One region of the Halobacillus sp. HZG1 genome, then DNA from elsewhere that is predicted to be linked to it. Evidence: riboswitches for the same ligand, from Rfam matches in the RefSeq annotation. Region 1 holds a riboswitch; each other region holds the start of a gene.
What was found. Region 1 has a riboswitch for S-adenosylmethionine ahead of VKA52_RS20575 (phosphoadenylyl-sulfate reductase). Riboswitches for the same ligand answer to the same signal wherever they lie in the genome.
Positions count from the first base shown of each region.

Region 2: it holds a riboswitch for S-adenosylmethionine, as region 1 does, so the genes downstream of both, VKA52_RS02170 (methionine biosynthesis PLP-dependent protein) here and VKA52_RS20575 (phosphoadenylyl-sulfate reductase) in region 1, are expected to answer to the same signal.
Region 3: it holds a riboswitch for S-adenosylmethionine, as region 1 does, so the genes downstream of both, VKA52_RS12450 (methionine ABC transporter ATP-binding protein) here and VKA52_RS20575 (phosphoadenylyl-sulfate reductase) in region 1, are expected to answer to the same signal.

Region 1 covers NZ_JAYLVQ010000086.1:290,731-301,416, forward strand. The annotation lists gene sat (sulfate adenylyltransferase) at 1-942, opposite strand, end outside; gene VKA52_RS20575 (phosphoadenylyl-sulfate reductase) at 956-1,690, opposite strand; SAM riboswitch class I at 1,772-1,878, opposite strand; SAM riboswitch class I at 2,049-2,146, shown strand; gene VKA52_RS20580 (sulfite exporter TauE/SafE family protein) at 2,265-3,146, shown strand; gene VKA52_RS20585 (DAK2 domain-containing protein) at 3,187-4,854, opposite strand; gene VKA52_RS20590 (Asp23/Gls24 family envelope stress response protein) at 4,886-5,248, opposite strand; gene rpmB (50S ribosomal protein L28) at 5,491-5,679, shown strand; gene spoVM (stage V sporulation protein SpoVM) at 5,826-5,906, opposite strand; gene VKA52_RS20605 (thiamine diphosphokinase) at 5,955-6,614, opposite strand; gene rpe (ribulose-phosphate 3-epimerase) at 7,011-7,664, opposite strand; gene rsgA (ribosome small subunit-dependent GTPase A) at 7,667-8,548, opposite strand; gene pknB (Stk1 family PASTA domain-containing Ser/Thr kinase) at 8,560-10,614, opposite strand; gene VKA52_RS20625 (Stp1/IreP family PP2C-type Ser/Thr phosphatase) at 10,614-10,686, opposite strand, start outside.
Region 2 covers NZ_JAYLVQ010000021.1:11,222-21,907, reverse strand. The annotation lists gene glsA (glutaminase A) at 1-63, shown strand, start outside; gene VKA52_RS02185 (DUF4385 domain-containing protein) at 53-499, shown strand; gene VKA52_RS02180 (hypothetical protein) at 584-916, shown strand; gene VKA52_RS02175 (flavoprotein) at 971-1,360, shown strand; SAM riboswitch class I at 1,491-1,602, shown strand; gene VKA52_RS02170 (methionine biosynthesis PLP-dependent protein) at 1,717-2,835, shown strand; gene metC (cystathionine beta-lyase) at 2,832-4,010, shown strand; gene VKA52_RS02160 (NAD(P)/FAD-dependent oxidoreductase) at 4,238-5,215, opposite strand; gene VKA52_RS02155 (FecCD family ABC transporter permease) at 5,234-6,238, opposite strand; gene VKA52_RS02150 (FecCD family ABC transporter permease) at 6,235-7,194, opposite strand; gene VKA52_RS02145 (ABC transporter substrate-binding protein) at 7,383-8,363, shown strand; gene VKA52_RS02140 (PadR family transcriptional regulator) at 8,470-8,793, shown strand; gene chrA (chromate efflux transporter) at 8,786-9,964, shown strand; gene VKA52_RS02130 (EAL domain-containing protein) at 10,094-10,686, shown strand, end outside.
Region 3 covers NZ_JAYLVQ010000065.1:34,158-44,843, forward strand. The annotation lists gene gcvH (glycine cleavage system protein GcvH) at 1-222, shown strand, start outside; gene VKA52_RS12435 (toprim domain-containing protein) at 345-692, shown strand; gene VKA52_RS12440 (thioredoxin family protein) at 703-1,017, shown strand; gene VKA52_RS12445 (TlpA family protein disulfide reductase) at 1,154-1,576, opposite strand; SAM riboswitch class I at 1,667-1,772, shown strand; SAM riboswitch class I at 1,979-2,087, shown strand; gene VKA52_RS12450 (methionine ABC transporter ATP-binding protein) at 2,170-3,195, shown strand; gene VKA52_RS12455 (methionine ABC transporter permease) at 3,188-3,856, shown strand; gene VKA52_RS12460 (MetQ/NlpA family ABC transporter substrate-binding protein) at 3,889-4,743, shown strand; gene VKA52_RS12465 (carboxymuconolactone decarboxylase family protein) at 4,810-5,175, shown strand; gene VKA52_RS12470 (hypothetical protein) at 5,372-5,542, shown strand; gene sufC (Fe-S cluster assembly ATPase SufC) at 5,785-6,564, shown strand; gene sufD (Fe-S cluster assembly protein SufD) at 6,584-7,891, shown strand; gene VKA52_RS12485 (cysteine desulfurase) at 7,891-9,111, shown strand; gene sufU (Fe-S cluster assembly sulfur transfer protein SufU) at 9,101-9,544, shown strand; gene sufB (Fe-S cluster assembly protein SufB) at 9,575-10,686, shown strand, end outside.

The DNA.
Region 1 (10,686 bases):
TTCAAAGAAAAGTGGTGTGATACCAAGTTCCCCACTTTTATAGTGGCTGAAGATTTTCTGCGCATCGTACGTACCATAATAATCACCGACACCTGCGTGATCTCGCCCTACAATAAAGTGAGAGCAACCGAAATTCTTTCTGACGATTGCATGAAAGATCGCCTCCCTAGGACCTGCATACCGCATGGCCGCATTGAAGACAGCCAAGGTGACTCGTTCTTTTGGATAATAGTGATCAAGAAGAACTTGATAACTCTTCATCCGGACATCACTGGGAATATCATCACTTTTCGTTTCGCCGACCAGCGGATTTAAAAACAATCCATCCACCGTCTCCAGCGCAGCTTTCTGGATGTATTCGTGAGCCCTATGGACAGGGTTTCGTGTTTGAAACCCAACGACCTTTTTCCAACCATATTGTTGAAAAAGCTCCCTTGATTCTTTTGGATCTAAGTAAAATGACTTTCCATGTTCGTAAGGAGGTTTATGAAATACTTCGATTTCACCTGCAGCATACCAGTCTCCTCGTTCGAATAATTTTTTCACGCCAGGATGAGCCGACTCTGTCGTTAAGTACACGTTTTGAGCTTCCTTTTTCTTATCCGGTTTAAATCGATCGGTTATTGTAATCGTCCCATAAACAATCCCGTCCTTGACTAACTGGGCTTTCCTTCCAAGCGACCGGGATTGCTCCTCTGAGATCGGAAGCGTAATCGGAATACTCCACGGAGTGCCATCTTTTAACCTTAAGGTTTCGACGACAGATTCATAATCTTCCTTGTTCATGAACCCTTTTAAGGGACTATAAGCTCCGTTCGCAATTAAACCAACATCACTTAATGCCATCGAATCAAGCTCGATGATATCTTCCGGCAGCTCCTCTGGTCTCGTTTCCTTCCACCTGTTTACAAGCACTCCACCGTGCGGGGTTATGATTGACATGCCTTTTCCTCCTTTAAGATTTTTCCTTCTCTGAAGATTCCGCTGTGTGTAATCCACATTCGGTTTTATTGAACCCTTTCCATCTGCCTGATCTCCCATCATCTGATGCCTGGGCGGTACATGGGATGCAGCCGACACTAGGATAATGCTGATCGTGTAATTCATTGTAGTCCAACCTATTTAGTCGGATATATTGCCATACGTCTTCCCATGACCAATGAATCAAAGGGCATACTTTTATAGATTTAAATCTCTCATCCTTGTTCACGAAATTCGTTTTCTGACGGCTGGGGGATTGTTCACGTCTCAGGCCTGACAGCCAAGCTTTTCTGCCGCTGAGAGCATCTTCAAGTGGCTTAATTTTACGGATGTAACAACATTGATCCGGCTGCCGCTTCCATAGGGCGGAGCCATACTGTTCCGCTTGTTCTTCCAGCGTCATCCCAGGTTTTTTCATCGTTATATTTAACTTCGGATACCTCATTTTCACTTTTTCAATCAACTGATAAGTTTCTTCAAAATGAAGGTCTGTATCAAGAAAAACGACTTCGGCATCCGGCTTCTCCTTGGAAATCAAATCAATGAGAACGATTCCTTCTGCACCGAAACTGCAGGCATACACGATATCCTCGTACTGAGAATAAGCCCATCGAATGACCTCTGCAGCTCCTTTTGTATCATTATTTTTCGGTAGATCACCTTCAAATGGATTGTGAAAAGATTGATACGTTACGAGTGGTTGTTTCATCTCCTCCTCCTTTCTAAAAATAAAAATGCCTTTCTTCACGATAAGAAGAAAGGCATTTACATCTACATGTAAACTATATTCTTCTTATCTTCTCAAGCGCTTACCGCTTGCTGGAATTGGCACAGTATCTGTATAGATCCGTTGCCGAGGCTTCAAAGGGCCAGTCCCTCCACCTCTCTAGATAAGAAAAGCTATGAAATTTTCTGAAAAACAAGTTGATACAAATCTTATGCTCGTTATCATCATATGTCAATGCTTTTTTAGGAAAATCAAAAATTTTCTGTTTTTTTAAACTATATGATTGACAAATAAAACCATGTCCGTTAGTTTAAGAATTATTCTTTTAAAAATCATACGATCCTTATGAAGAGTCGGGGGAGGAACCTGGTCTGACGATCCCGCAGCAACCTGTAAGAGGGTGCTCATTCCAGCAGCCAGAAGGCTGAAAGATAAGGTGTGGATGACTCCCCCTTCTTTCAGATGGGGGTTATTTTTTTGATCATAAAACCAAGTAGATGCATAGGAATAATGTATATTCACAAACAATTGAACGGTATAAAAGGAGTGGTACACTTTGCAGAAACTGACGATTTTCGCTCTTATTGGATTTGCTGCTCAACTGATGGATGGTGCACTCGGCATGGGATTTGGGCTTAGTTCATCCACGATTCTCTTATCCTATGGACTAGCTCCTGCTGTAGCATCCGCTTCCATTCATATGTCACAGATTGCCACAACAGCTGTTTCTGGTTTTTCCCACTATAAGTTTGGCAATGTAGACAAACGCCTTGTCATGATCATCGCAGTTCCTGGTGCCATCAGCGCCTTCCTAGGAGCAGCATTTTTAAGCTACATATCAGGGGAATTCATTAGACCTTACATATCCATATTCCTACTCACACTAGGAATTTATATCATTTTCCGTTTCCTATTCCTTTCGAAAAATACACATATCAAAGAAAAGAAGTCCGTAAATAAACGTTTCCTCTTACCTCTTGGTATAGCAGGCGGTTTTTTAGATAGTGTCGGCGGGGGCGGCTGGGGACCGGTAAATACACCCGCGCTTCTTTCTCAATCAGGTATCGCTCCAAGGAAAGTCATCGGAACCGTGGATACTAGCGAATTCCTGGTAACGATTTCAGCAACGGCTGGATTTTTGATTTTTTTAGGGCATGATCAATTCAGCTGGCTGCTGATATCATCTTTCGTCATCGGTGGTGTCATAGCCGCTCCCATTGCCGCTTGGCTTGTCAAAACCCTTCCCTCTTCTGTTCTAGGAGTATTAGCCGGAGGTTTCATCATCCTTACAAATACGAGAACTTTACTGTCTTCGATCCAAATCAGCGATTCAGTTTTAACTTTTGTGTACACTTCACTGATCTTTGGGTATCTCTTGATTGTTGTTTTTTCTATTCGAAACCACCTTCGAGTCAAGATGGTTCGAAAACAAGCATAAAAAGAAACGCAGCCCCAAGAGCTGCGTTTGTGTACGTGTTTTATTCGATTGAAAAGATATAAGAATAAATCGGTTGTCCACCATTGTGGATTTCCACTTCTAAATCTTCATACGTTTCTTCGATGAATGATTCAAGTTCTGCTACCTCTTTTTCGTCGGCTTCCTCGCCAGTCAAGATAGTCAGAATCTCATCTTCATCATCGTCAATCATTTGGTTCAACAATGTTTTAGCAGTCGTCAAAGCATCTTTATCAGTGGCAGAGATTTTACCATCAGCAATTCCCATGAAGTGGCCTTTGGAAATGTCCAAACCATCGATTTGCGTATCTCTAACGGCGTAAGTGATTTGTCCTGTTTTCACTTCAGACATGAGGTTGAGCATTTCCTCTTTATTCGCATCAAGATCTGCTTCCGGGTTGAACCCAAGAAGCGCGCTCATCCCTTGAGGAATCGTTTTTGATGGAATAACAGCAACTTCTACATCCGCTAATTCTGCTGCTTGTTCAGCAGCCATGACGATATTTTTGTTATTCGGCAAGACGAGCACACGTTTCGCATGTGCTTCTTTAATCGCTTCTGATAGATCTTGAGTACTTGGGTTCATGGTTTGACCACCCTGGATAACGACAGTCGCTCCAAGACTTTCAAACAACTTCTTAATTCCGTCTCCCATGCTCACGGTCACAATTCCGTACTCAGCTTTTTCTTCTGACTTGGGCTTGGCTTTCTTTTTGTCACCAACAATCGATGTATGCTGTTCACGCATATTCTCGATCTTCATGTTAACAAGGCTGCCGTACCTTTGACCCAAGGTCATGGCTTCTCCTGGGTATTCCACGTGAACATGGACTTTGATCAAGTCTTCATCAGAAACGACAAGCAGAGAATCTCCCATTTCACTGAGCTCATTACGGAAGGCTTCTTCATCGTATGGGTGTTCAGCAAGTTTATCTTCTTCAAATTTCACCATGAATTCTGTGCAGTAGCCAAGTTCAATGTCTTCTGTGTTCATGAAGTCCTGATTCAGCTTGTGGTGTTCTGCGTTGACCATGTCATCCATCGATACAGTATCCTCGAGATCCGGAAGTTCCTCACCTTTTAAATTGGCAAGAAAACCTTCATAAATCGTGACAAGGCCCTGTCCACCACTGTCCACGACACCAACTTCCTTCAGTACTGGAAGCAATTCTGGTGTATTCTTCAGTGATTTCTTCGCTGCTTGAACGACTCCTTCGATGAATGGAATGAAATCATCCTCTTTTTCAGCAATCTCAACAGATGCTTCAGCAGCTTCTCTTGCTACAGTTAGAATAGTTCCTTCCACAGGTTTCATGACAGCTTTATATGCTGTAGTGGCCCCGCCTTGAAGAGCTTCTGAAAAGTCTTTGGTTGTGATGACTTCTTTGTCTTCAATCGATTTTGAAAAACCACGGAAAATTTGAGAGAGGATAACACCTGAGTTTCCACGTGCTCCCATCAAGAGACCTTTGGATAAAGATTGGGCCACTGTTCCTACATGATTCTGGTCCACATTCCGAACTTCTTCAGCTCCAGAAGTCATGGACAGATTCATATTCGTCCCCGTATCTCCATCCGGTACAGGGAAAACATTCAAAGCATCAATCATTTGTGAGTTCTGCTTTAAATGATGAGCTCCTTGCAAGATCATTTCGGCAAGCGTCTTGCCGTCTAACTTTTGTAACGTCACACTTACTTCCTCCTTTGACTACAACCGCGATCTATTCAGTTGTCACACGAACTCCCTGAATGAAAATATTCACAGAATCCACGGACAAACCAACTGTTTTGTTTAGTGTGTATTTTACTTGTGATTGGACATTATTAGCGACTTCGGAAATCTTTGTACCGTAGCTCACGATAATGTACATGTCTATATGGAGGCGATCTTCATCCTGTCTGACAACGACTCCTCTGGAAAAATTCTCTTTGCGGAGCATTTCAGATAAACCGTCACGGATCTGATTTTTAGATGCCATACCGACGATGCCGTAGCACTCAACAGCGGCTCCTCCAGCAATCGTTGAAATGACTTCATTGCTAATAGTAATATGACCATATTGGTTATTTAAATCAACAGACATAATAGATCCTCCTTTATAATCCTCATCAATCCTACCCTATTATAACACAAAATCACGATATGAATTTCTGTTCAATGGTAAGAAAATGACCTGGATATCCCTACTATACTGTGTAACAATTCATAAGTTCTGTCAAGAAAAAATTCTTGATATAATTCTGACTAGATTATTGCAAACACGTATTCTATATGATAAAGTTACTAAGTATCTGATGATTTATGTATGTAACAGGAGGGATTTTCATGGCACGCAGAAGTGTTCTATCTGGTAAAGGTACACGTTCAGGTAACCACCGTTCACACGCGATGAACGCTAATAAACGTAAATTCAAAGCTAATGTTCAAAAAGTTCGCATCCTTGTGGATGGCAAGCCTCAAAAAGTTTACGTAACAGCACGTGAACTCAAGTCCGGCAAAGTACAACGTGTATAATTGCTGACAGAGAGCTTATGAGCTCACAAAAAAAGCACCCTTAGAGGGTGCTTTTTTTATTTGTCTAAAGATAAGTAAACGGGCGCTTTTGGTGCTCTCCGGAGCTCAGCCCATGTGTACTCCGGAGCTTTCCTTTTGAATGGGTCCTAATCTTTTTTAAATGTACTTATGACTGCGCGCACTAAACCCCCGACGAACCGTGGGAGTTTGATGGTATAAAATTTCAAAAGAGCCCCCTCCTCCTATATGAACTAATGCGAACTCCCTTATTCCCCTCAAGTAGGCAAGTCTGTACTTCTTATTACTAAGAGTATGCCTGACTCAAATGAAAAAGTACCTGTATCTTCAATCAGTCGATTCGAGATGCACAAGGTGGATCCAAATGGCAGATAGGCGCGATCCAAGGGATAGTAAAACCCTTCAAGCGTAATCTTTGTCACTTCAAGCGTGACTGGTAAGAATGAAACATACGGGTATAATTCATCCGCTTCTATCTTATGCTCACCAGCGAAGACTAATTCCACCTGATTCTGTCGATCAATAATCGTACTCTTTATGTTTTCCTTCATTAAAGGATAAAGAAGCTGCATGTTCGCTTGAGAATGATCGATTCGACCACCGGTCACTCCGAATAATAGAATATGCCCGGGGTTCAAGCGGAGTGCTTCATTTATCGCTAATTCCAAGTCTGTTTCATCTTTTTCATCCGGAAAAATTAAGACCTGTTTGGCATTCTTTTTTATTTCTGCCAATGAATGTTCTGAAACAGAATCAAAATCTCCAATGGCTATGTCAGGAGCCAGTCCATGCTCAACAAGGACCTCCGCTCCTTGATCGGCGCCGATCCAAACGCATTCCGGACATGCGTATTCTTTTAAATCAGGTATGTAAGACTTCGGTCCGCCGCCGACTACGATCACTCTTTTCATTTTCATAACACCCTTCCTATACCTTTCACAAATAAAACAGTCCTTTACTACTCACGATAAGCTATCGATACGTGAAGACTCAGTTTTGGGACTTTTGTTGAGTGGATGAGTAGGGTACGGGGTTGCTCGCTTTCCGAGAGAGCGCGGTGAGCCTCCTCCGATCTGGGTCCTGTAGGGTCTCCCCCTGCATTTTCCCCCGCAGGAGTCTCGCCATTCCCATCCGCTCCTGATGCTCGATCCGGGTAACGAACCCCAGGAACAACCTAAAACTTCCACAATGTTACTATATACTACAATAGAACGGTTTCTTCTATTTTAAAATGTAACTTATTTCTTTACTGGATGCCAACAAAAGAGTGAATAAAAAAACTCAAAGGATCGAGACCCTTTGAGTTTTTTCAATTATTGTGCCGCTTGTCTAATTTCATCAATTGCTTTTTTGCGATCTTCCTGATTAAAAATGGCACTGCCGGCAACAAGTACATCAGCTCCAGCATCTGTACATTGTTTAGCTGTTTCGACTTTCACTCCACCATCGATTTCAATCTCAAAGGAGAGCCCTTCTTCTTCCCGCCAATGGGAGATTTGTTCGATTTTCGGTACAACGGAATGAATGAATGATTGACCTCCGAAACCTGGGTTAACTGTCATCAACAGGACAAGATCGATATCCTTAAGAATCGGTCGGATTGCCTCTGCTGGAGTAGCTGGATTAATGACGACTCCCGCTTTCAATCCGTGGCTTTTGATCAATTGAATCGTCCTGTGGAGGTGAGGACATGCTTCCTGATGAACGGTGATGATATCAGATCCTGCTTTAGCAAAGGCTTCGATATACTGATCCGGATTTTCAATCATTAAATGGACATCAAGAGGCAAGTCGGTGACTGGACGGATGTGGTCGACAATCAATGGACCGATTGTAATATTCGGAACAAAATGTCCATCCATGACGTCTACATGGATATAATCCGCTCCTCCACGTTCAACATCCTTAATTTCCTCTCCAAGTTTCGAAAAATCAGAAGCTAGAATGGATGGTGCAATTTTAGTCATGATTAATACCTCGGCTTTCTGTTCTGTATTTCATTTAAAAATTGTAGGTAATGCTCATATCGCTGTTCGGAAATGTCCCCTGCCTCAACGGCTGATTTGACCGCGCACTTCGGTTCCTTATGATGCAGACAACCTCGGAATTTACAGCCATTCTGTACCTCTACGAACTCAGGGAAACATTCAGGCAGCTGATCAAGTTCCAATTCTCCGAATTCCAGTGAACTGAATCCTGGAGTATCCGCCACAAGACCACCCGCTATTTCATAAAGTTCCACATGACGCGTCGTATGTTTTCCGCGACCTAAACTCTCTGAGATTTCATCCGTATCAATAGAAAGTCGAGGATCGATTGAATTTAGTAAAGACGATTTGCCGACGCCGGACTGGCCAGCGATGACTGTGGTGCGACCAGCTAAGTGAGATTGGACTAGATCCATGGATTCTGTATCATCTACTGCAGATAAAATGACAGGATAGCCGATTTTTTCGTACAGCGTTTTGTAGCTTTCCATCACTTCCATTTGTTGTCCATCCAGTTGATCCACTTTAGAAATGACAATGAATGGCTCGATCCTCTTTTCTTCCACAAGGACGAGGAATCGGTCCAGTAACAAAGCATTGAAATCCGGATGAACGGCAGAAGTGACGATTAATGCCTGATCCACATTCGAAATCGGAGGCCTTACCAACTCATTCTTTCTGTTTTCGATGGATAGGATATATCCTTCTTCCTTATTTTCCGCCTTGAATTCGACAAGATCTCCAACTAAGGGGGTGACTTTCTTTTTTCTAAAGTTCCCTCTTCCCCGACATTGGTAGACCTCCCCTTCACAAAGGACATAATAGAACCCGCTCAATGACTTAATAATTTTTCCTACTGGCATTTTTTCACCTCTTAATACGGTACTTCCACTTCTTCTTGAAAGACTTCGCCATCCCTCATTACTCGGTAAGTTGCTGATTCACCAGGCTCAATCGTTAAGGTAATTTCAAAAGTCTTCGTCTCGGTAATCATCTCACTGATTACAGGTGTACTTCCGTCACGATTTGCATCATTTACGTAAATCAATACTTCCTGACCCTCAGGCTCAGGCTGTTCCCCTTCTTGACCACCATCATCTTGTCCTTCTTCCTCTTTCTTTTCCGGTTCATACGGAACTTCAATAGAAACGGATTCATCTCTAGGAGGTTTTGGTTCAGGTCCTCTGGAAATAACTAAGTTTACGGTAGACCCTTGCTCAACTTCTGTATCAGCAGCGGGATCCTGCCTAATCACATTCCCTTCCCTTATATCTTCCGAAAATTCACGAGTGGTTTCAACTTGCAGGCTATTTCTTTGCAGGTAATCTGTAGCAAACTTCTCATTCGCATCCACTAAACTAGTCAGTTCAACTTTAGCCACTCCAGAACTCACTCGGAAAGTCACCGTCGTCTCATCAGGGATCACACTTGTACCAGGACTTGGACTTACATGGGCAATGATTTCTCCTGCTTCTTGTTCCTCACTTGTTTGTTCGATTTTATCGATCCCACTATATCCCTTACTTTCCAACTCTTCTTTTACCTGCTCGTAATCCTTACCGGCATAGTCAGGGAAATCCAACCGTTCTTTCCCATTGCTGAGATAAACCGTAACCTCTGAACCTTCCTTTACTGTCATCCCTGCTTCAGGGTCTGTTTCAATGACATCTCCCTCTTCCACCTCATCAGAAAAACGTGTTTCTCTTGTCACGTTAAGGTTTAGATCGCTAAGTTCACTATAAGCTGCTTCATACTCTTCTCCAGCAAGATCAGGAATTTCAACATCGGCCGGCTGAATGATTCCAGGGATGGTGAATAAAGCCACGAGCCCCCCTATTAATAGCAATAGTATAACGGTTAAGATCCAAGGCCATACTTTCCGCTTCTTTTTCTGCTTTTTCTCAGGAGGTGGCGGATCTGCGGCTGTTTCCTTATAGGTTTTTGTCGGCGATGCCGGGGCTGGGATTACAGGTTTGTGATCACTGGTATTAATGATCGTATCTTCATTCGGAGAGTCCCCATAGGCTTCATTAGTAATGACAGGGATGGCTTTTGTTTTTTCTTCATCTCCATCATCTGGTAATGTGAAGACAGGTTCATCTGCCCGATAAGGCTCAAGTGAGGTTTCAATCTCATGCTCCATTTCCAATACTGATTCATATCGATGAAACGGATCTTTGGCCGTCGATTTCAAAACGATATTTTCAACACTTTGAGGCAAGTCGGCATTCCATCTTCTTAAAGAAGGAGTTTCATGCTGAAGGTGCTTCAATGCGATCGAGACAGGAGATTCTCCTGAAAAAGGAAGCCTCCCTGTCAGTAATTCGAAAAAAACAATGCCCAGTGAATAGACATCGGACTTTTTGGTCGCCATCCCGCCCCTGGCTTGTTCTGGTGATAAGTAATGAACGGAACCAAGAACAGAGTTTGTCTGAGTCAACGCAGTCGCGCTTAGAGCCATGGCAATTCCAAAATCCGTCACTTTCACATGACCGTAGTGATCGATGAGGATATTCTGCGGTTTGATATCCCTATGAACGATTCCATTGTCATGCGCATGAGCGATGGCTGATGCAATCTGCTTCATTATATCCACTGCTTCAGATACATCGACCGGGCTATATTGCTGAATATACTGCTTCAAAGTCATTCCGTCGACGTACTCCATCACCATAAAATAGATGTCGTCTTCTTCTCCCACATCATAAATGTTGACGATATTTGGGTGAGAGAGACTCGTAGCTGACTGGGCTTCTCTATGAAAGCGAGCGATGAATTCCTCATCATTTCCATGTTCCAGCCGCAGTACTTTAATGGCGACCTCCCTGTCCAGAATGGTATCGTAAGCAAGGTAGACATTCGCCATACCGCCGCCACCGATCATCTCTTGTACACGATAACGGTCATTAAGGAGACGGTTATTCAACATTATTCCGCACCTTCTTTCACGTCTGAAGAAGGATGATGATGAATGACTGCAAGTGTAATGTTATCTTCCCCT
Region 2 (10,686 bases), on a different contig from region 1:
GACCTTGAACTTAATATGTTCGGTGTCGAGAACACAGAAAGGAAGTATGAAGATGGCGTTTGATTATGATCTCGATTTTGATAATATCGACTTCCGCAAAAATCCCGAGAAGTACCGCGTCGGACGTGGCGAACAAGGGGTATTGCTCGTAGAACCATATAAAAGTGAAATCCTGGCTCACTGGCGCTTCAAGACACCGGAAATCGCCCGGGAATCATCGGATAAAATCTATCAGATGTTTCTCGACTACAAAGAAGCGGATGACTTCGTCGGCATGGATATGGCCCGGAAGTTCCTACAGATGGGCTACACACGCTCGCGGCGATACGCGAATTATAAAGGAGGGAAAAAATATGACAAAAACGGAGAAGTGAATGATCGCGACATTGACAACGAGAAAGCAGAATCCGCAAGAATTTTCGAGGAAAAATGGGTGCTGGCCCGTGAAGATGAGGATTATCTAAAGAAAAAGAAAGCCCACCAAAAGGAACACGGATAATATATTGACAATTTCGACTATTGAACGTAGGATAACATTAACCCGAGTAAACAAATCGGATTAATAAAATGGAGGGGTGTACGCGTGAAAACATACCCACTTCTGATTAACCTGCTGTTCATGGTCATCTCCTGGTCCATCGGAGTTTACTTCCTATCTGTCATTTACACTCCAACGATCATCATCCCCCTCTTCAATGACTTTATCTGGATTCGCGACTACAAAGGACTCCTCGGCTTGACGGCTATTTTTACTGTCATGACTATTCCCTTGGTGGCCATCCTTTATAAAAAACGCGGACAAATGAAGAGAAAGACAACATGGTACGGCATGAATGCCATCACTCACCTGCTCTGGATCGGTACGCTTGCTCTACAAGTCAAAACAGTTCTCTACAACTTAGGAATCTGTCATTAATTGACAGGATTCCCATCTCCTCTGTCGAACCATTGAGGTAGAGGAGGAATACATATGGATTTTCAAACCTTTTATGAAGAGTACAAACGAAGAGCAAGCCAACAAGATTTAGATTACTTGAAAAAAGTGACATCACAAGCCCTCGTTGCAAGAGAGATCCGTCATGGGGAAAGAGTGGATTACTCGTATGAAGAGTCGATGGAGGGATGGCATCAAGCCTTCGAACATTTCAAGGACCAGGATATGTACTGGATTTACACCGACCATTCCGTGACCATGCTTAATGAAAACATCCAGCTTGCCGCCTTCTGGATTTCCATCCGGTTAAACGGAGAACTCCTGCCAACATCCAACCTCTTTTTTGATACATTCGAAAAACAGGGTGACGAATGGCTGCTCGTCCGCAGCTATATCGAATCCGGCGTGCAAAACCCACCCATCTAAGCCTCCTCTTTTAGAAGGAGGCTTTTTTCTCATCCCAAAAAAGTTTTCGGAAAAATTTCTTGTCAGCATATTGTCAAAACTTTCTGAGTAGTGTAGAGTATTCAGCAATTAGAAAAAATTACAATTGAATCTCTTATCATGAGAGGCAGAGGGATTGGCCCGACGAAGCCTCAGCAACCCCTGGTTTTACCAGGAAGGTGCTAACTCCAACAAGTTGTTTTATCCAACTTGAAAGATAAGAAGAAGAACCGTACCCACAAAAGTCTTCTTCTTCAAGAAGGCTTTTTTTATTTCCCTTTTTAGATTTTATCAAGGCGTTGGATATTGAACCATTAACTAATAAAGGATGTGTTGTTATGTGTCCGCATACGGATACGAAATTCGTTCAGACCGGGAACCAGCGGGATGAACCTACGGGGGCGATTAACCCTCCTGTATATTTTTCCACCCCCTTCCGCCACCCCGGTTTAGGAGAGTCGACAGGTTTTGATTACACGCGAACCGGCAATCCTACCCGTCAAACTCTGGAGTCTTCCATCACTGATATCGAAGGTGGGGATGCAGGATTTGCGTTCAGCTCCGGGATGGCTGCGATTCAAACCGCCCTCTCCCTTTTTAAAAAAGGCGATGAAATCATCGTTTCCGAAGATTTATATGGAGGGACGTTCCGCTTATTTGAACACATGGAAGAGCGTTACGACCTTCGCTTTCATTATTGTGACAGCAGCAACCTTGAACGCATCCATACCTACATCAATGAACGAACGAAAGCCATTTATGTGGAAACACCGACAAATCCGCTGATGCATACGGCTGACATCAAGCAGATTTCAACAGTCACGAAAGCCCACAATCTTCTCCTGCTTGTTGATAACACCCTTTATACACCGGTGTTACAGCAGCCGATAGCAGAAGGGGCCGATGTCGTCATCCATAGTGCTACGAAATATTTGGCGGGTCATAATGACGTACTGGCCGGAATCCTTGTAAGTAAAGGAAAAGTCGTAAGCGAGAAGCTCGCTTTTCATCAGAATACATCTGGAGCTGTCCTCTCTCCTTTCGATTCATGGCTTGTGATGCGCGGGATGAAGACGCTCCCCCTTCGGATGCGCCAGCATGAAGCAAATGCGAAATCCGTGCTTGCCTTCCTGGAGGACCACCCGAATGTCACAGATATCTTCTACCCTGGAAAAGGCGGGATGTTATCATTCAGACTTCAATCCGAAGAATGGATCGACCCCTTTCTAAGAAACTTAAACTTGATTAGTTTTGCCGAAAGTCTCGGTGGTGTAGAGAGCTTTATCACCTACCCTGCGACCCAGACCCACGCTGATATTCCAGAAGAAACCCGGATCAGTTACGGGGTTTGTAACCGCCTGCTCCGTTTCTCTGTCGGTGTCGAACATATCGATGACTTGATTCAAGATCTTCACTATTCCCTTGCCCAATTACCAAAGGAGGAACCGATCCGATGAATGATCATTCTTTGCAAACCCGATTGTTGCACAGCGATTATAAATTCGATCCGCACAACGGAGCGGTCAGTGTCCCGATTCAGCAGGCATCTACCTTCCATCAGCAGGATTTCGACAATCCCGGAATCTATGATTACAGCCGATCCGGCAATCCGACCCGAAAAGCACTGGAAGACACCATTGCGGGACTGGAGAGTGGAAGTCACGGCTTTGCTTTCGCCTCTGGAATGGCTGCGATTTCTACGGCCTTCATGCTTTTATCGAAAGGTGACCATGTCGTCATCACACAGGATGTGTATGGGGGAACTTTTCGTATGATCCGCGATGTTCTCGTAAGATTTGGAATCGATCATACATTTGTGGATATGACGGACCTCCATGAAGTAGCAACGGCCATTCAGTCAAACACCAAACTTTTGTATATAGAAACACCTTCCAATCCCACGCTTGAAATCACAGATATTCGTGCCGTCGCAAAATTAGCAAAAGCGAATGATTGTTGGACATTCGTCGATAACACGTTCATGACTCCCGCTCTGCAGCGCCCACTTGAACTTGGTGCAGATCTTGTCCTGCATAGTGCAACGAAGTTCATCGCTGGTCACAGCGATGTGGTGGCAGGCCTTGCCGCTACCCACGATGAAGACATCGCAGAGCAGCTCGGTTTTTTGCAAAATTCATTCGGCTCCATTCTCGGCGCACACGATTGTTGGCTCGTGCTTCGCGGCTTGAAAACCTTACATTGCCGAATGACGCAATCTTCAGCATCTGCTGTAAAGATCGCAGAGAAATTAAGCGTTCACCCACTCGTAGAACACGTCTACTACCCCGGATTCCGTTTCCATCCGGGAAGCTCGACTCAAACGTACCAGGCACAAGGGTCTGGAGCAGTATTGTCCTTCAGGCTGCGTGATGAAGAAGCAGTAAGACAGTTCACAAAACATGTGGAAATCCCGGTTTATGCGGTTAGCCTCGGGGCAGTCGAATCAATTTTATCCTATCCCGCACGGATGTCTCACGCCTCCATGCCAAAAGAAGAGCGTGAAAAGCGTGGCATAACTGATGGTCTGCTTCGTTTATCCGTGGGGCTTGAGAACCCGGAAGATCTACTCAACGATTTCCATCAAGCTTTAGAAAAACTCGAACCCCAGGCATTTCTACAAACAGGAGGTTGAGCGATGGATGGAAGCGGAGCATAACGCCCTGCTCGAATGTTCTCAAGTTTAAGCAGCGGCAGGGTGCTTTTATCAGTATTCTCTTAGGAAACTTATTAGCGAATGTATAGCTTTTATTAGCAGCTTCTGGCCTTTAATTAGCGACTTTTCAGCTTTTATTAGCATCTGGTCCTTCTTCCTTCACAAAAAAACGCCGAACATCAGCATAAGCTGCGTTCGGCGTTTTCTTATTTATGCTTATAAATCACTGTACTATACACTTGCGACTTCGCTTTTGGATCCAAATGCTTGGCGGCACTGTTCACCGCTGCCATCGCTTCATTGAATCCGGAAGCGATAAGCATCGTTTTCGCTGGATAGACGGCCGCATCACCAGCGACAAATACCCCTTCCAGACTCGCACACATATCTGTCGAAACGGGGATTCTTCCTTTGTCCGTTTCCAATCCCCACTCGTCATATAAACTCTTATCGATTTGCAAGCCTTCATAGACGAGGATATGATCGACCTCAAGCACGGAACCGTCTTGAAGGATCGCTTCTTTGAGAGCTTCATCTCCTCGCAGCTCTTCAATCTTTTTATTTTTATGGATGTGAACAGAGGAATCTTCTACCTTTTCAACATCCTGTTCATAGACCGCTTTAAATTCATCCCCGCGATTCAATAGATGAACTTCTTCTGCCACCCCTTCAAGAGCGAGTGACCAGTCAATGCCGACACGGTTTTGCGAGACGACCGCAACTTTCTGCCCTCGATACTGTTCCAGGTTTTGAATGGTGTAGTGAATCTGTTTCCCGTCATAGAGATCGCTGCCTTTCACTTCAAGCGGCTGCATTTCAAACGTGCCCAGACCGGATGCGACAATCACGGTTTTTGTATGATGCGTTTGGCCGTCATCTGTCTTGAGGAGCAGATTTCCATCTTCTTTTTTACCGATAGATGTCACTTTCACCCCTGTCACAAAGGCAGGTTCAATCATTTCCGCCTGTTCCTTGACATTTGTGACGAGATCTTCCCCTGTAATACCCGGGAACCCGCCGACGTCATAGATTTTCTTCTCCGGATAGAAAAAGGAAACCTTGCCCCCGACTTGAGGCTGGTACTCGATGACTTTTGTCTTCAAATCTCTCATTCCACTATAAAAAGCAGCATATAATCCTGTGGTTCCTCCACCAATTACTGTTACATCATACATCTCTTCCATGGACGTGAACTCCTTTTTCTATTGGGTTTTCATAAGCAAATAGACAAAATATGGGGTGCTGACAATCGACACGACAATCCCTACAGGAATCTCTGCCGGGGCGATGATATTTTTCCCAATCGTATCAGCCACGACTAAAAATATCGCTCCGATCAATGCAGCGGCGGGAATCATCCGTTGATGCCCGGGGCCGACGATTCGGCGGGCGATATGCGGAGCCACAAGACCAAGGAAGGCGATTCCTCCTCCTGCAGCCACTGATAAACCGGCCAGACCGACAGCAAGAAGTAAAAACGTCCGCCGCGCTTTTTCCACTGGAATACCGAGTCCCATCGACATCGAATCCCCTAAATTCATAACGTTCAACGTTCGAGATCTATAGATGGTCCAGGCAATCATCAATAGGATGGGTGGTACAATGACAAAAACGAGATTCCAATTGCCCATCCATAAATCCCCTGCTAACCATACGAGCGCCTGATTAAAATCCTGGGGGTTCATTTTCACTTGAAAAATGATGAGTACTGCGCTGAAACCTGCATTCACACCGATTCCGACGAGAATGAGGCGTATAGGGTTAACCCCTTTTTTCCAAGCGAGCGCATACACAAGGAAAGCTGCCAGGAACGCACCAATGAGGGCAAACAATGGCAAAATGTATATACCAAAACCGGTAACCATCGCCATCGACGTTTGGAAAAAGAAAATATATAAAATGACAGCAAATCCTGCGCCTGTATTAATTCCAAGAATACCCGGGTCGGCAAGGTCGTTCTGCGTGACTCCCTGGAAGATCGCCCCGGAAACGGCCAGTCCTGCGCCCACGAATAAAGCGAGGACCATGGATGGAAGTCTGAAATTAAAGAGCACCAGCTCCTGGCGGTCGGTCCCCTGCCCGATGAATGTTTTCAGAACGTCCAGAGGAGCAATTTTAACAACGCCCATGTTCAAACTGATGAGAACCATCAAGCCTAGGAAAAGAAACAGCACGGCCATCACAAAAGATAAACGTGTCTTCCTCATAAACTCCCCCTCCCTTCACCACGAGCAAGGTAAAGGAAAAATGGGACACCAATGCATGCTGTAATGGCTCCAACCGGTGTTTCGTAAGGGGCATTGACAAGTCTCGCTCCGATATCTGACAGAACAAGCAGCAAGCTTCCGAGCACCGCAGATACAGGGATGATCAGCCGATAATCGGAACCCACAAAAAAACGCGCCACGTGAGGGATAACCAACCCGATAAACCCGACCGTTCCGGCAACAGAAACAGCTGCTCCCGTTAATAGGAAAACGACGATGACGCCGAGAGCTTTGACTAAGAATGTATTTTGACCAAGACCTTTGGAAACCTCATCCCCGAGACTCAAAATCGTCACGGATTTTGAAATCAAGGCAGCCAGGCTCAATCCTACCGCCCCCGCAACCAGCAGGATTTGGACAGACATCCAATCCGTTGCGGCTAATCCGCCGGCATACCAGAAGCTCATTTGTTTGGCTACTTGAAAGTGTAAAGAAATAGCCGAGGAAAGTGAACTCAGCATCCCGCCGATAGCGACACCAGCGAGTGCTAACTTTGCCGGTGTCAGACCTCCTCTGGAAAAGGACCCTACCGCAAATACAAGAATCACTCCGAGTCCCGCTCCAATAAACGCAGCAGTGGTCATTCCAATATTACTGACGGCAGGAAAAAAGACAATCGTCAATATTAAGGCAAACGCAGCTCCATGGGTGACCCCCATAATAGACGGCGATGCGAGTGGATTTCGCGTCAGTCCCTGCATGACCGCACCTGACACCGCTAAAAATGCTCCGACAAGGGCACCAGCTAAAGCCCGAGGCATGCGCAACTCTCGTATGACGGCATGGTTCGTAGACTCAGGGGCAAAAGAAAAAAGCGAATCCCAAACCGTACGCAGGGATATGTCCGTCACTCCGACAGAAATGGATAAAGCCATCACTACAGCTAATAGAATCATGCCACCCGTAAAAATAAAGGCCGCACGCCATACTTTTCTCGTTCTTTCATTCCACTCTTTGTTCGCTTCTCTTGTTCGTTCTTCCACTGCCAGCGACCCTCTCTACCTATGTATCTATCTTTGTTTGACACATCCGTTGATAATGATTATCATTATCTTATCATAAACTTCCGAGGAGGAACAAATAAATGTCGAAAAAAGTAACCCTTTACATAACCGGTTTACTGCTTCTCGTTTTGTTAGCAACAGGATGCAGCAGTGAAAATGAGGATTCATCCTCTACAGAAGGGGAGTCTGAAGATACAGCAGCCAGCGAAGAAAACAGCGAGGAAACAAGCGAACGTACGCTTAAACATGCGATGGGCGAAATTACTCTAAAAGAAAAGCCCGAGCGCATTCTTGCTCCTTATCTGGAAGATTCACTCGTAGCACTAGGCGAAAAGCCTGTCGCCCAGTGGTCCATCGGTGAAACCGTCCTGAATTACCTGCAGCCACAACTTGAAGGCGTACCTAAAGTCGGCTGGGATTTACCCGTTGAACAAACCATTGAGCAAAACCCTGATCTCATTATCTTCAGTGCCCCTTCTGCATTGCAGAATGGAAGCTATGAGGACTATGCCAGCATTGCCAAAACGTATGTCTTTGATGAAGAGACGGGAGCTGATTGGAGACAACAGCTGACAACGATGGGAGAAATTTTGCACAAACAGAACGAAGCAGAACAAGTGCTGTCTGATTTTGACCAAAAAGCAGAAAAAGCCTCGTCAACGATCAAAGAAAACATCGGCGATGAATCCGTCGCATTCGTCTGGACGATGGGCGAGCAGTTCTATGTTTTTGATGAAAACCGTTACGGCGCCGAAATTTTCTACAATGAAATGGGCATCGCTAAACCTGATTTCCTCCAAAGTCTCCCCGAAGAAGGCGAACAATGGAACCCTGTAGCTCTTGAAAAACTGGGCGAGTTGGATGCTGAACACGTATTCCTCATCGGAAACGAAGGCGAGCCTGGATTTGAAATTCTCGAAAACAGCTCTGTATGGCAGAACACCCCAGCTGCACAGAATGGCCAGGTATACGAAATGAACGACCCGAGTCACTGGACCATTGACGGTGTCATCGCCCATGAAATGAGCATTGATCAAATGGTAGACACATTAAGTAAATAGAATGTAAAGATTCGCGCAAACTTTATGAAGTTTGCGCGTTTTTTATTGCATAATCCTCCGTGGTATCGTACATTGATATCGGATTTCGATAGAGGGGGTGTTCAACATGCTCAGGGACTTTTTCTTAGGATCCATCAAGATCCATATTCTCTATCACGCAAGCATTGAACCCATCTATGGAGCGTTTCTTATGGAAGAGCTTGCTTCCCACGGCTATGAAATCAGCCCGGGAACCCTCTACCCTACCCTGAATCAGCTCCACAAAGACGCATTGCTTGAGAAATACGAAGAAAAAGTGGAAGGAAAGATTAGAAAATATTACGTCATTACGGATAAAGGCAGGCAAGTGCTTGCTGAAGGAAGAGAACAAGTCCGTGAACTGGCAGAAGAAATTTTAGGAAAAGATTGGAGGAATCTCGACAATGAGTAAACCAAAAGGTTCTCTTTTGGAAATATTCAAAGCATCAACAAAGCTTGGTTTGACATCTTTCGGTGGTCCGGTTGCCCACCTGGCTTACTTCAAAGATGAGTACATCGACAGAAAAAAATGGTTGGATGATAAAACATACGCAGACATCATCGCCCTATGTCAATTCCTTCCCGGCCCTGCAAGCAGTCAGGTCGGAATCGCGATTGGTATGCTCCGTGGTGGATTGCTCGGCGGCATCATCTCATGGATCGGTTTTACGGTACCATCGATTATTGTTCTCGTACTTTTTGCTCTATTATACCAATCGTTCGACCTCGCCGATGCGAACTTCATTCACAGCTTGAAGGTCGTAGCAGCTGCTGTCGTTTTGCATGCCTTGATTGGCCTTGGGAAGAAACTGACCCCTGACCGTCCGCGGATTGCCATAGCGTTAGTGTCCGCACTGATCTTACTCCTCTATCCATCCGCGTGGATGCAGTTGTTGATCATTCTCGCTGCTGGATTATTCGGTTGGAAAATGTTTTCAAGCATGGTGGAATCTAAAATTCAGCCATTCCCTGTTACATTTTCGAAAAAGGTCGGTGTCGCCTCTCTTGGCGTACTGGTCGCTCTTCTTGCCTTTTTACCGATTCTTGCAAGAAACACGGAGAGCGTGCTGATTCAACTCTTCGATACGTTCTTCCGTGTCGGTTCCCTCGTATTTGGCGGCGGCCATGTCGTCTTGCCGATGCTTGAACGTGAAGTCGTACCAACCGGATGGCTGACAGCGAATGAATTCCTTGCTGGTTATGGAATGGCACAAGCGGTTCCTGGACCATTGTTCACGTTCTCAAGTTATCTCGGGACAATGATTGAAGGTATTGCAGGAGCCCTCGTGGCAACCGCGGGTATTTTCCTGCCCTCCTTCCTGTTTTTAATGGCGGCTCTGCCATTTTTGAACGAACTCAGAAAGCGCCCGGCCTTCCAGGGTGTTCTTACAGGAGTAAACGCAAGTGTTGTCGGCATTCTTCTTGCTGCTTTTTATGACCCAGTATTGAAAAGTTCCATAATGGAAGGAGCAGACTTCGCTCTCGCTGCCATCCTTTTCGCTCTTTTACACTTCTTCAAAGTTCCTGCGTGGGCTATCGTTTTAATCGGTGTCGGCGCCGGCGCTGTTTTGAATTTATTGTAAGAAATAAGGCACGAAAGTCCTCTTTTGTGTCTTTTTCTTTGTTTTTTTATAAAAGTTACTCCACTGATGCAGGAAGTTCACTATAATAGTCGAACTTTATCAAAATATGACAACTATGGAGGTTTTTCAATGGCTGAAGAACAAACTAGATATTCTCGTCTCGCTGAAATCACCCAGCTCATCAACACCGAGCATGATTTACGCGATGTATTAGAACACGTGGTCACAGCCATATCTGAAGAAATCATGCGGTGCGATTCTGTCGGCATTTATCTCCCCCGGGAGGATGGTACCTATCAAGGCTATGTCGGAAAACCGGCCTTGATCAATGGAATGACCCTCGATATGCACATCGTGGATCCGGAGTATGATCTCCTCGCTAAAGAGGTCATCGAAACAAGAAAAACCATTTACATACCGGATACTTCGAAGGATGATCGTCCCGATCAACGGGCTATACAAGCGTTTAAAATCAATTCTCTGCTTGTCGCCCCGATTTCTTATGAAAAGGAACTCTACGGCCTGGTATTTTTGTTTGATTACGGGACACCGATGAATTTGACAGAATCGGAAATCGAATCCGTAAAGGCTTACGTCAATATGGCCGCTGTGGCTATTAGAAATGCAAACAACCTCACGCGTAAAGAGAAATTGATCAGCGAAAAACAACTCCTGCTCAATGTCACCCGTGACCTTTCCTTATGTTCATCTTTACAAGAAGC
Region 3 (10,686 bases), on a different contig from region 1:
CCGTTTGGCAGTGTAGAGTCTGTGAAGACAGTTTCTGAACTTTATGCTCCTCTTAGTGGTAAGGTTGTCGAAGTTAATGAAGACTTGGAAGACAGTCCGGAATTTGTTAATGAATCTCCTTACGATAAAGCCTGGATGGTTGTTGTTGAACCAAGTGACAACTCCAAGGTCAATGATTTGATGACTGCGGAAGAATATGAAGCAATGATTGATGAAGACTAAGGATAGTGCATTGGACAGGCAGGGCTTTAAGAATCCTTGTCTGACATGATCACGTTTGATCTTAATCATGTTCAGACCATGCCTGAGAGGCATGGTCTGTTTCTATATAGTAGGTGATGAAGATGGATGGAGAACGAATCGTCATTGTTGAAGGAATCACGGATAAAAAGAAGTTGAACAAGGTCCTTGATGAAGATATTGAAATCATCTGCACCCATGGGACTTTAGGAATCGAGCGGATGGAAGAAATGATTTTTGATCACAATTTAGATGATCGGACCGTGTATATTCTCGTGGACGAAGATGACTCTGGCTACAAATTAAGAAAACAATTGACGGAAGAGCTTCCTCACGCCGAACATATCTATATAGATAAGGCTTTCAGAGAAGTAGCAGCTACGCCGGAAGCTGAATTAGCAAGAGCCTTACTTAGTAGACATTTCAACGTAAAATCGATTTATTTAATATAGGAGGATGGCTGTGGAGGAAATAAAAACATCACCAGAAGTAAAGAAGCACTTTGATGCTCCACAAACGACCCTCACCTTCGTTCACAGCCCTTTTTGCGCAACGTGTCATTTAGCACGTCAAATGCTTACAACACTTGAAGCGGTCTTTGATCGGGGAGTTTTTAAGGAAATGAATGCTTCTCTGCACCCTGAATGGATGCAGTATTATAAGATTAAAAGTGTCCCGTGTCTGCTAGTGACGAGGGATGGGGAGGTAGAGGAAAAGATATATGCTTTTCAATCTGTCTCCTATATGTATGAGAAAGTCGTTGGTTTTGTTGAATAGTGTATGTATTTCCCAGGAAATGACCACTACTGTAGAATTGAAAACTTCTCTTATTAAATATGGTTTGGAAGTTATTCTATAATAAAAAACAGGGAAGACTCTCCAGAGTCTTCCCTGTTTTTTCTAGTCTTGAATATCATACAATTTCTCCTAGTTTGCTTACAATATCTAAGAAGGAGGACTGATCACCAAAATTCGCATGGATATTACCTTGTTGATCGATGATGATGGTGGAAGGAACGCCATCACAATTGTACATGTCATAAACGTAACGTCCTTCGTCAGAAAGAGTAGGCTGCGTTAAAAACTTTTCGGTGAATTCGAGACCTTCCTCTATCTTCCGTTCTCTTCCAGAAACATTGATCGTCAGCATCGCTACTTTTTCATGATCCATCGTTTTGAACAGTTGTTCTTTCATAGGTAAATCTTTCCCGCAATCTGGACACCAGGAGGCCCAGAAGGTCAAGACAATAACTTTCCCTAGTTCGTCTTCCAGTTTATAGATTGAAGATTGATCGTTAATATAAGGCAGTTCAAATAAAGGGGCTTGTTCACTCAATGTCATTCTCCTTTGTATCTGGCGAAGTTATGGATTGACGCTAATCTATGTCCCATGCTAACATAATTATTAATTTCATATCGACATCTTCACTTATCCAGAGTGGCGGAGGGACTGGCCCGACGATGCCCGGCAACCGGCAGGTAGACTGCACGGTGCTAAATCCTGCGAAGTCTTTGACTTTGATAGATGAGAAATGTAAACGCGATCAATCTCTTCTATTTAAAGAAGGGATTTTTTTATTGTGTAAATCGCGTGAATATTTGCTGTTTTGGTTTATAATTGATCGACTTTATTTTCTGAACAATCTGTTTTGGAGTTGACACAAAATTCGTACGGTGCTACAATCCTCTTTGTGCTACTTAAACGAGTTAAAGTAATAATAATTTAATAGACTAAAATCTCTTATCCAGAGTGGCGGAGGGACTGGCCCGATGATGCCCGGCAACCGGCAGAACTATTTTGCTCAGGTGCCAATTCCTGCAAAGTAAAAAACTTTGACAGATGAGAGAACAGATTTTTAGGTATGATTAAAAACGCCGCTCTGTTCTCATAACAGAGCGGCGTTTTTTTGGAAGTGGAGGGAAATCATCATGATTACAATTAAAGGACTATCAAAGATATTCCACACGAAAGATCAGGATGTACGAGCTGTGGATGACTTAAGTCTTAACATTAACAAAGGGGAAATTTATGGGGTGATCGGCTATAGCGGTGCCGGTAAAAGTACATTTATTCGTTTACTGAACCGGTTGGAAGACCCCACAGAAGGAAGCATTCTTGTCGATGATCAGGAACTCACTTCTTTGAGTAAAGGAAAATTAAGGTTGGCAAGACAAGAAATTGGAATGATCTTCCAACATTTCAACTTGCTTTGGTCGCGAACCGTTCATGATAATATCGCTTTTCCATTGGAAATTGCCGGTATCCCTAAAGCTGAGAGGCAGAAACGAGTCGATGAATTGATTGATTTGGTGGGATTGAAAGGACGTGGAGGTTCTTATCCATCTCAATTGAGTGGCGGACAAAAGCAGAGGGTGGGGATAGCCAGAGCACTTGCAAACAACCCTAAAGTTCTTTTGTGTGATGAAGCTACATCCGCCTTGGACCCAGAGACCACTGATTCGATTCTTGATCTCCTTGTGGATATTAATGAAAAACTCGGCCTTACAATCGTTCTGATTACACATGAAATGCATGTAATACGCAAAATTTGTCATCAGGTGGCGGTTATGGAAGAAGGGAAGATTGTGGAGCAAGGGGAAGTGTTGGATGTCTTTCTCCATCCTAAAAAACCGGTAACGAAGAAGTTTGTGGATCAAGTGATGGGAGATCCGGAAAAAGAGACCTCCCTGCAGTTGATCAAAGATAATTACCGATCTGGAGAAATTATCCGTCTTCATTTTGTCGGAGATAGTACAAATCAAGCACTCATCAGCGATTTATCCAGGAAGTTTGAAGTAGATGTCAACATTCTGCATGGGAAAATCACCCAGACGCAAAAGGGTGCGTATGGAACAATGTTTGTACAGTTTGATGGAAATCAAAAAGAAGTCGAGCGTGCCATTGATTATATTGGATCAACATCTGTAGAAGTGGAGGTGAATCCACATGTTTAATGAATGGTTCCCGAACGTAAGAATGGAAGACATGATTACAGCTACAAATGAAACCCTCTACATGACTCTGGTTTCTGTCGCAGGTACGTTTGTTTTAGGTTTGCTATTGGGACTACTTCTTTATTTGACCGGCCCTGGGGGTCTCTGGGCAAACAAAACATTGAATTGGATCACTGCTTCTATCGTTAACATATTTAGAGCGATTCCTTTTATCATTCTCATTTTATTGTTGTTCCCGTTTACTGATTTTCTGATTGGAACTATTCGAGGGCCTCAAGCAGCGCTACCTGCACTAATTATTGGTGGAGCTCCATTCTATGCCCGTTTAGTGGAAATTGCTTTGAAAGAAGTCGATAAAGGTGTCGTGGAAGCCGCAAAATCTATGGGAGCTAAGTATTCGACCATCATTTTCAAAGTATTGCTTCCGGAATCGATGCCAGCTCTGATATCAGGGATTACCGTAACAGCGATCGCATTGATTGGATACACTGCAGTAGCAGGTGCAATTGGATCAGGTGGACTTGGCGACTTCGCTTATTTCTACGGCTTCCAAAGAAGTAATTTTGATGTTGTATTTATCTGTACCATTTTAATTATTTTGATTGTGTTTATATTCCAATTCATCGGAGATGCGATCTCACGGAAATTGGATAAAAGATAAAGATAAAATAAAGAAAAGGGAGAGAATGAAAAATGAAAAAAATCTGGACGAGTTTAATCGCTGTATTGTTTATCCTAGTGCTCGCAGCTTGCGGGTCATCGAATGAGGAGGAAACTTCATCAGGATCTGAAGGTGAAGGTGATGCCAAAGAGATTAAGGTAGGAGCCACTAGTGTTCCTCACGCTGAAGTTCTTGAAAAAGCAAAACCTATGCTCGAAGAAAAAGGAATCACATTAGAGATTGAAGAATATCAGGATTATATTTTACCGAACCAAGACTTAGATGAAGGTCGAATCGATGCAAACTATTTCCAAACGATTCCTTATATGGAGACTCAAGAAGAAGAGAAAGGATATGACTTTGTAAACCTCGGTGGTATCCACATTGAGCCGATCGGAGTTTATTCTCAAAAGTATGAAAACCTGGAAGATGTGGAAGAGGGCACGACGCTAGTCATGAGTCGTTCCGTATCCACTCACGGACGAGTTCTTTCTCTCTTAGAAAAAGAGGGGCTGATCAAATTGGATGAAAGTGTTGAAAAAGTAGAAGCTACGGTACAGGATATTGTAGAAAACCCTAAAAACATCGAATTTGATACAGGTGTAGATGCAGCAAACCTTCCCCAGGTTTATCAACGTGAAGAAAACGTGCTTGTAGCTATTAATACAAATTATGCGATTGAAGCTGACTTGTCTCCAAGTGAAGATTCAATTATTCTCGAGGAATCTGACTCTCCATATGTAAACGTTGTTGCTGCTAATAGTGAAGATAAAGACAATGAAGCATTGAATACCCTTGTAGAAGTTCTTCGTTCTGATGAGATCGTAAACTTCATAAAAGAAGAATATGACGGTGCTGTTGTGCCGGTATCAAGTGATGCTGAATAACGGATAAAATGGGTGGCTGCGGTTTATACTAACCGCAGTCACTTATTTTTATTGGGAGGTTTTCGTATGCAGGAACAAAATATGACGTGGACGCAAACGTATTTACATGATTATAAAGAAGGAATGGGAGCCTTCAGAGAGCACATGCCGGAAGTTTCTCATAAGTTCGATGAATTTACACAAGAATGCTTTAAAGAAGGGGAATTATCTAAAAAAGATAAGCAATTGATGGCATTAGGAATCAGCATCGTTGCACAGGATGAGTATTGCATGATTTACCACACGAAGGGCTGTGTCGATCAGGGAGCAACAGAGAAGGAAATATTAGAAGCTTGTGGTGTGGCTGCGGCATTTGGAGGAGGAGCAGCTTTGAGCCAGGCTGTAACCCTTGTACAGGATGCATACATGGACTTGACGTCAACGGTCAATTGATCCACTTATTAGAAAATTCGAGAAAATCGGATGTATTCTAAATACTCGCCCGGAGTAAACGCTTACATTGGAGAAAAGAGTTTGATTTGATGTATTTTAGAGTTTCAAAGGGCTTTGTTTGGGTATATTATTTGTGGTACTTTAAATTGTGTAAATAATCTGAAAGGATTGATTCGTTATCAATGACGATCTGAATTTGAATTACACTGCTGATATGGAGAAAGCCATGCACCAGTCTCATAACATGAGTTATGCGGAGTACAGCAGGAAGTTGGATACACGCTTGAAAGTAGAAGAGAAACGCCAACGTGAATTCGAAGAGAGTCAGAAAATGATTGCCCAAGTCGACCGTCAATTGCATAGATAATTCATGACAGTAGATGAAAAAATCAGGTGTGTTTAGCCACCTGATTTTTTCATGTTATAATACACATGAAAATTGTAGAAATTTGTTTGTTATATGTCCGTTTCCACGTTTTCAGCTAATGGGAAAAAGTTGATAACAAGCACTAAATGATATAAGATTATAATGAGAATAAATTGAGAATAGTTCTTTGTTTCCGATTAACTTGGACATTCGATAAAAATAGATACTGGAGGTATTCATTTATGGCAGGATCAACTTTAGAAATCAAAGATCTTCACGTAGAAATTGAAGGTCAGGAAATCCTTAAAGGTGTTAATTTAACAATCAACGGTGGGGAATTCCACGCTGTTATGGGACCGAACGGAACCGGTAAATCCACGCTGGCTTCCGCAATCATGGGTCACCCTAAATATGAAGTGACAAAAGGTGAAGTATTGCTTGACGGCGAAAACGTTCTTGAAATGGAAGTGGACGAGCGAGCTCAAGCAGGTCTATTCCTTGCAATGCAATATCCTAGTGAAATCAGTGGTGTGACAAATTCTGATTTCCTTCGTTCTTCCGTTAACGCTCACCGTGAAGAAGGCGACGAAATCTCTCTTATGAAATTTATTAAAGAGATGGACGCGAAGATGGACACACTTGATATGGATAAAAACATGGCTCAGCGTTACCTTAATGAAGGTTTCTCCGGCGGTGAGAAAAAACGTAATGAAATCCTACAATTGATGATGATCCAACCGGCAATTGCCATTTTGGATGAAATTGATTCAGGACTTGATATTGATGCCCTGAAAGTAGTTGCTAAAGGAATCAACGAAATGCGCAACGACGCTTTCGGCTGCTTGATCATTACTCACTACCAGCGTCTATTGAACTACATCACTCCTGATAAAGTACACGTTATGATGCAAGGACGTGTTGTCAAATCCGGTGGGCCAGAACTTTCCCAGCGTCTGGAAGAGGAAGGTTATGACTGGATTAAACAGGAACTTGGCATCGAAGACGAAACCGTTAACGCGTAATTAAGATAGGAGGGTAATCATGACAGTAGAAGTCTCACTACCATATGACAAAGAGTACATCTCACAATTCTCCCAAGGGCAGAACGAGCCTGAATGGATGAAGAACCTTCGTCTTAGCGCCCTGGAGAAATCGGAATCTTTACCACTTCCGAAACCAGATAAAACGAATATTTCCAAATGGAACTTCACAGAGTTCGACCACCATGTAACCGGTGATCGCATTGATTCTCTTGATGAACTTCCAGGTGAAATCAAAGATTTCTTAGATGAAGAAAAAGAACAGCAAAACCTGGTCATTCAGCGTAACCATACAGTGGCATACGGAACGATTGATCAGAAACTGAAAGATCAAGGTGTCATTTTCACAGATATCGGGACGGCTCTAAGAGAGCACAGTGAATTGGTAGAAAAGTATTACATGAACGATGCGGTTCATATGGATGAGCATCGTTTGACTGCTCTTCACGCCGCTCTCATGAACGGAGGGATTTTCCTTTACGTTCCAAAAAACGTTCAGATAGAGGATCCGATTCAAGCGATTTTCTGGCAGGAAGATCCAAAAGCTTCCTTGATCAACCACATCTTAGTAGTAGCTGAAGAGAATAGTTCTGTGACATACGTAGAGAACTATATTTCTCACAATAAAGAAGAGAAAACTTCCGCGAACATCGTGACAGAAGTCATCGCTAAAGATGGAGCAAAAGTATCTTTCGGTGCAGTGGACAACTTTGAAGCAGGCACAACTGTTTATGCCAATCGCCGTGGAGTTGCATACCGTGATTCCGTCATTGAGTGGGCTCTTGGACAAATGAACGAAGGCGACACGGTTTCTGAAAACATCACACACTTGATTGGTGATAATTCACACTCCAATGCGAAAACAGTTGCTATTGGACGTGGAAAACAGAAGCAGAACTTTACAGCTAACATCACTCACTTCGGAAAAGGCTCCGACGGTTACATTCTTCAACACGGGGTGATGAAGGATAAAGCATCTGCTATTTTCAACGGAATCGGTAAAATTGAACATGGCGCAAGCAAGTCTAATGCCGAACAGGAATCACGAGTTCTTATGCTGAGCAGCGACGCACGCGGTGACGCGAACCCGATCCTTCTCATTGATGAAGATGACGTAACAGCGGGACACGCTGCTTCCGTTGGACGTGTAGATCCGATCCAATTGTATTACCTGATGAGCCGTGGAATTTCCAAGTTTGAAGCTGAGCGTTTAATCATCCATGGATTCTTAGCTCCTGTAGTAAATCAATTGCCTGTTGAAGCTGTAAAACGACAGTTGCAGCAAGTGATTGAAAGGAAAGTATATTAATGGATGTAAAAGCGGTACGCGACGAATTTCCTATTCTGCATCAGGAAGTAAATGGACATCCGCTCGTGTATTTGGATTCATCAGCGACATCTCAAAAGCCGATTAAGGTGATTGAAAAGCTTGATGAATACTATCGAGGATACAACTCTAATGTCCATAGAGGTGTACACACGCTTGGTACGAAAGCAACAGACGAGTATGAAGGCGCACGGGAGAAAGTAAGACGCTTTATTAATGCGTCCAGTACCCAGGAAGTCATCTTCACGCGTGGGACAACAACGGCTATTAATACCGTTGCGGCAAGCTACGGCCGTGCTAATTTGAGTGAAGGTGATGAAGTCGTCATCACTCCAATGGAACACCACAGTAACATTATTCCATGGCAGCAGATTGTTAAGGAAACAGGAGCTACTCTGAAGTATATTCCATTGCAGTCTGATGGCACGATTCTTTTAGAAGATGTGCAAAAGACAGTCACATCGAAAACCAAGATTGTTGCTGTTATGCATGTTTCTAATGTGCTTGGGACGATCAATCCGGTGAAAGAAATTGCACAAATAGCTCATAAACAAGGAGCTGTTATGCTTGTTGATGGTGCTCAAAGTGCTCCTCACATGAAGATTGATGTCCAGGATTTGGATGCTGATTTTTATGCGTTTTCAGGGCATAAGATGTGTGGCCCGACTGGAATCGGAGTCCTGTACGGTAAAAAGGCGCTTCTTGAAAAAATGGAGCCTGTCGAGTTTGGTGGGGAAATGATTGATTTCGTTAACCTTTATGATTCGACGTGGAAAGAACTGCCCTGGAAGTTTGAAGGCGGTACCCCCATCATCGGTGGAGCGGTCGGCTTAGGTGCAGCCATTGATTTCCTCACAGATATCGGTTTGGATGAAATCAAAGAGCATGAAGAAAAACTTGCTTCCTACGCAATAAAGGAAATGAATAAAGTCGATGGCATGACCATTTATGGTCCAGAGCACCGGGCGGGGCTTGTTACTTTCAACCTTTCGGATGTCCATCCTCACGATCTTGCGACGGTTTTAGACGCTGAGGGAATCGCTGTGCGTGCAGGACACCATTGTGCTCAGCCATTGATGCGTTGGCTGGAAGTTTCAGCGACGGCAAGAGCCAGCTTTTACTTGTATAATACTGAAGAAGATATTGATAAACTTGTTGCAGGATTAAAAACAACAAAGGAGTATTTTGGCGATGTCTTTTAATAACCTGGATACACTTTATCGTCAAGTCATCATGGACCATTATAAAAATCCGCGCAACCGTGGTTCCATCGAAGGAAACCCTATGACTGTAGATATGAACAATCCTACATGCGGGGACCGCATTCAGCTGCAATTGCTGGTCGACGATGGCATTGTGAAGGATGCAAAGTTCGATGGTGAAGGCTGTTCCATCAGTCTATCCTCGGCCTCCATGATGACACAGGCAATCAAAGGAAAGCCAGTTGACGAAGCACTTAAGATGTCTGAGCTCTTTTCTGACTTGATGCAGGGAAAAGATATTGACGAGGAAAATCTAGACCTTGGAGATATTGAAGCCCTGCAGGGAGTTTCCAAGTTCCCTGCGCGTATTAAATGTGCGACGCTCGCTTGGAAAGCAATGGAAAAGGGTGTAGATGCAGAGAAGGAAGACTAAGCTTTTCTATACCAAAAGGAGGTATATAACATGGCTAAAAAAGCGCCAGAAGTGGGAGAGTATCAATACGGTTTCCACGAAAAAGATGTTTCGATTTTCCGTACGCAAAAAGGTTTGACGAAAGAAGTCGTTGAACAAATCTCCAACTATAAAGAAGAACCGAAATGGATGCTGGATTTCCGTTTGAAATCTTTGGAACAATTCTATAAAATGCCGATGCCTCAGTGGGGCGGCGATCTATCTGAGCTTAATTTCGATGATATCACTTATTATGTGAAGCCATCTGAACGTTCAGAGCGTTCATGGGATGAAGTCCCTGAAGAAATTAAAAACACATTCGACCGTCTTGGAATTCCGGAAGCCGAGCAGAAGTACCTTGCAGGTGTATCCGCTCAGTATGAGTCCGAGGTCGTTTATCACAATATGGAAAAAGACCTTGAAGATTTGGGTGTTATTTTCAAGGATACGGACTCTGCGCTTAAAGAGAATGAAGATCTTTTCAAAGAGTATTTCGGTAAAGTTATTCCACCGTCTGATAACAAATTCGCAGCGTTGAACTCTGCAGTTTGGTCCGGAGGTTCCTTCATCTACGTACCGAAAGATACGAAAGTAGAAACGCCTTTGCAAGCATACTTCCGTATTAACTCTGAGAATATGGGTCAATTTGAGCGTACGTTGATCATTGCTGACGAAGGATCTTCTGTTCACTACGTAGAAGGCTGTACAGCACCAACCTATTCTTCCAGCTCTCTGCACAGTGCCGTTGTAGAAATCTTCGTTAAAGATAACGCTTATTGCCGTTATACAACGATCCAAAACTGGGCGAACAACGTGTATAACCTTGTAACGAAGCGTGCGGTTGCCGAGTCAAACGCTACGATGGAATGGGTTGATGGAAACCTAGGTTCCAAACTGACGATGAAGTATCCTGCTGTTCTTCTTAAAGGTGAAGGAGCGCGTGGTATGACACTTTCCATCGCTCTCGCTGGTAAAGGGCAGCACCAGGATGCCGGTGCTAAAATGCACCACCTGGCGCCAAACACATCTTCTACGATCGTTTCTAAATCCATCTCTAAACATGGTGGTAAAGTAACGTATCGCGGAATTGTTCAATTCGGACGTAAAGCTGAAGGTGCTCGTTC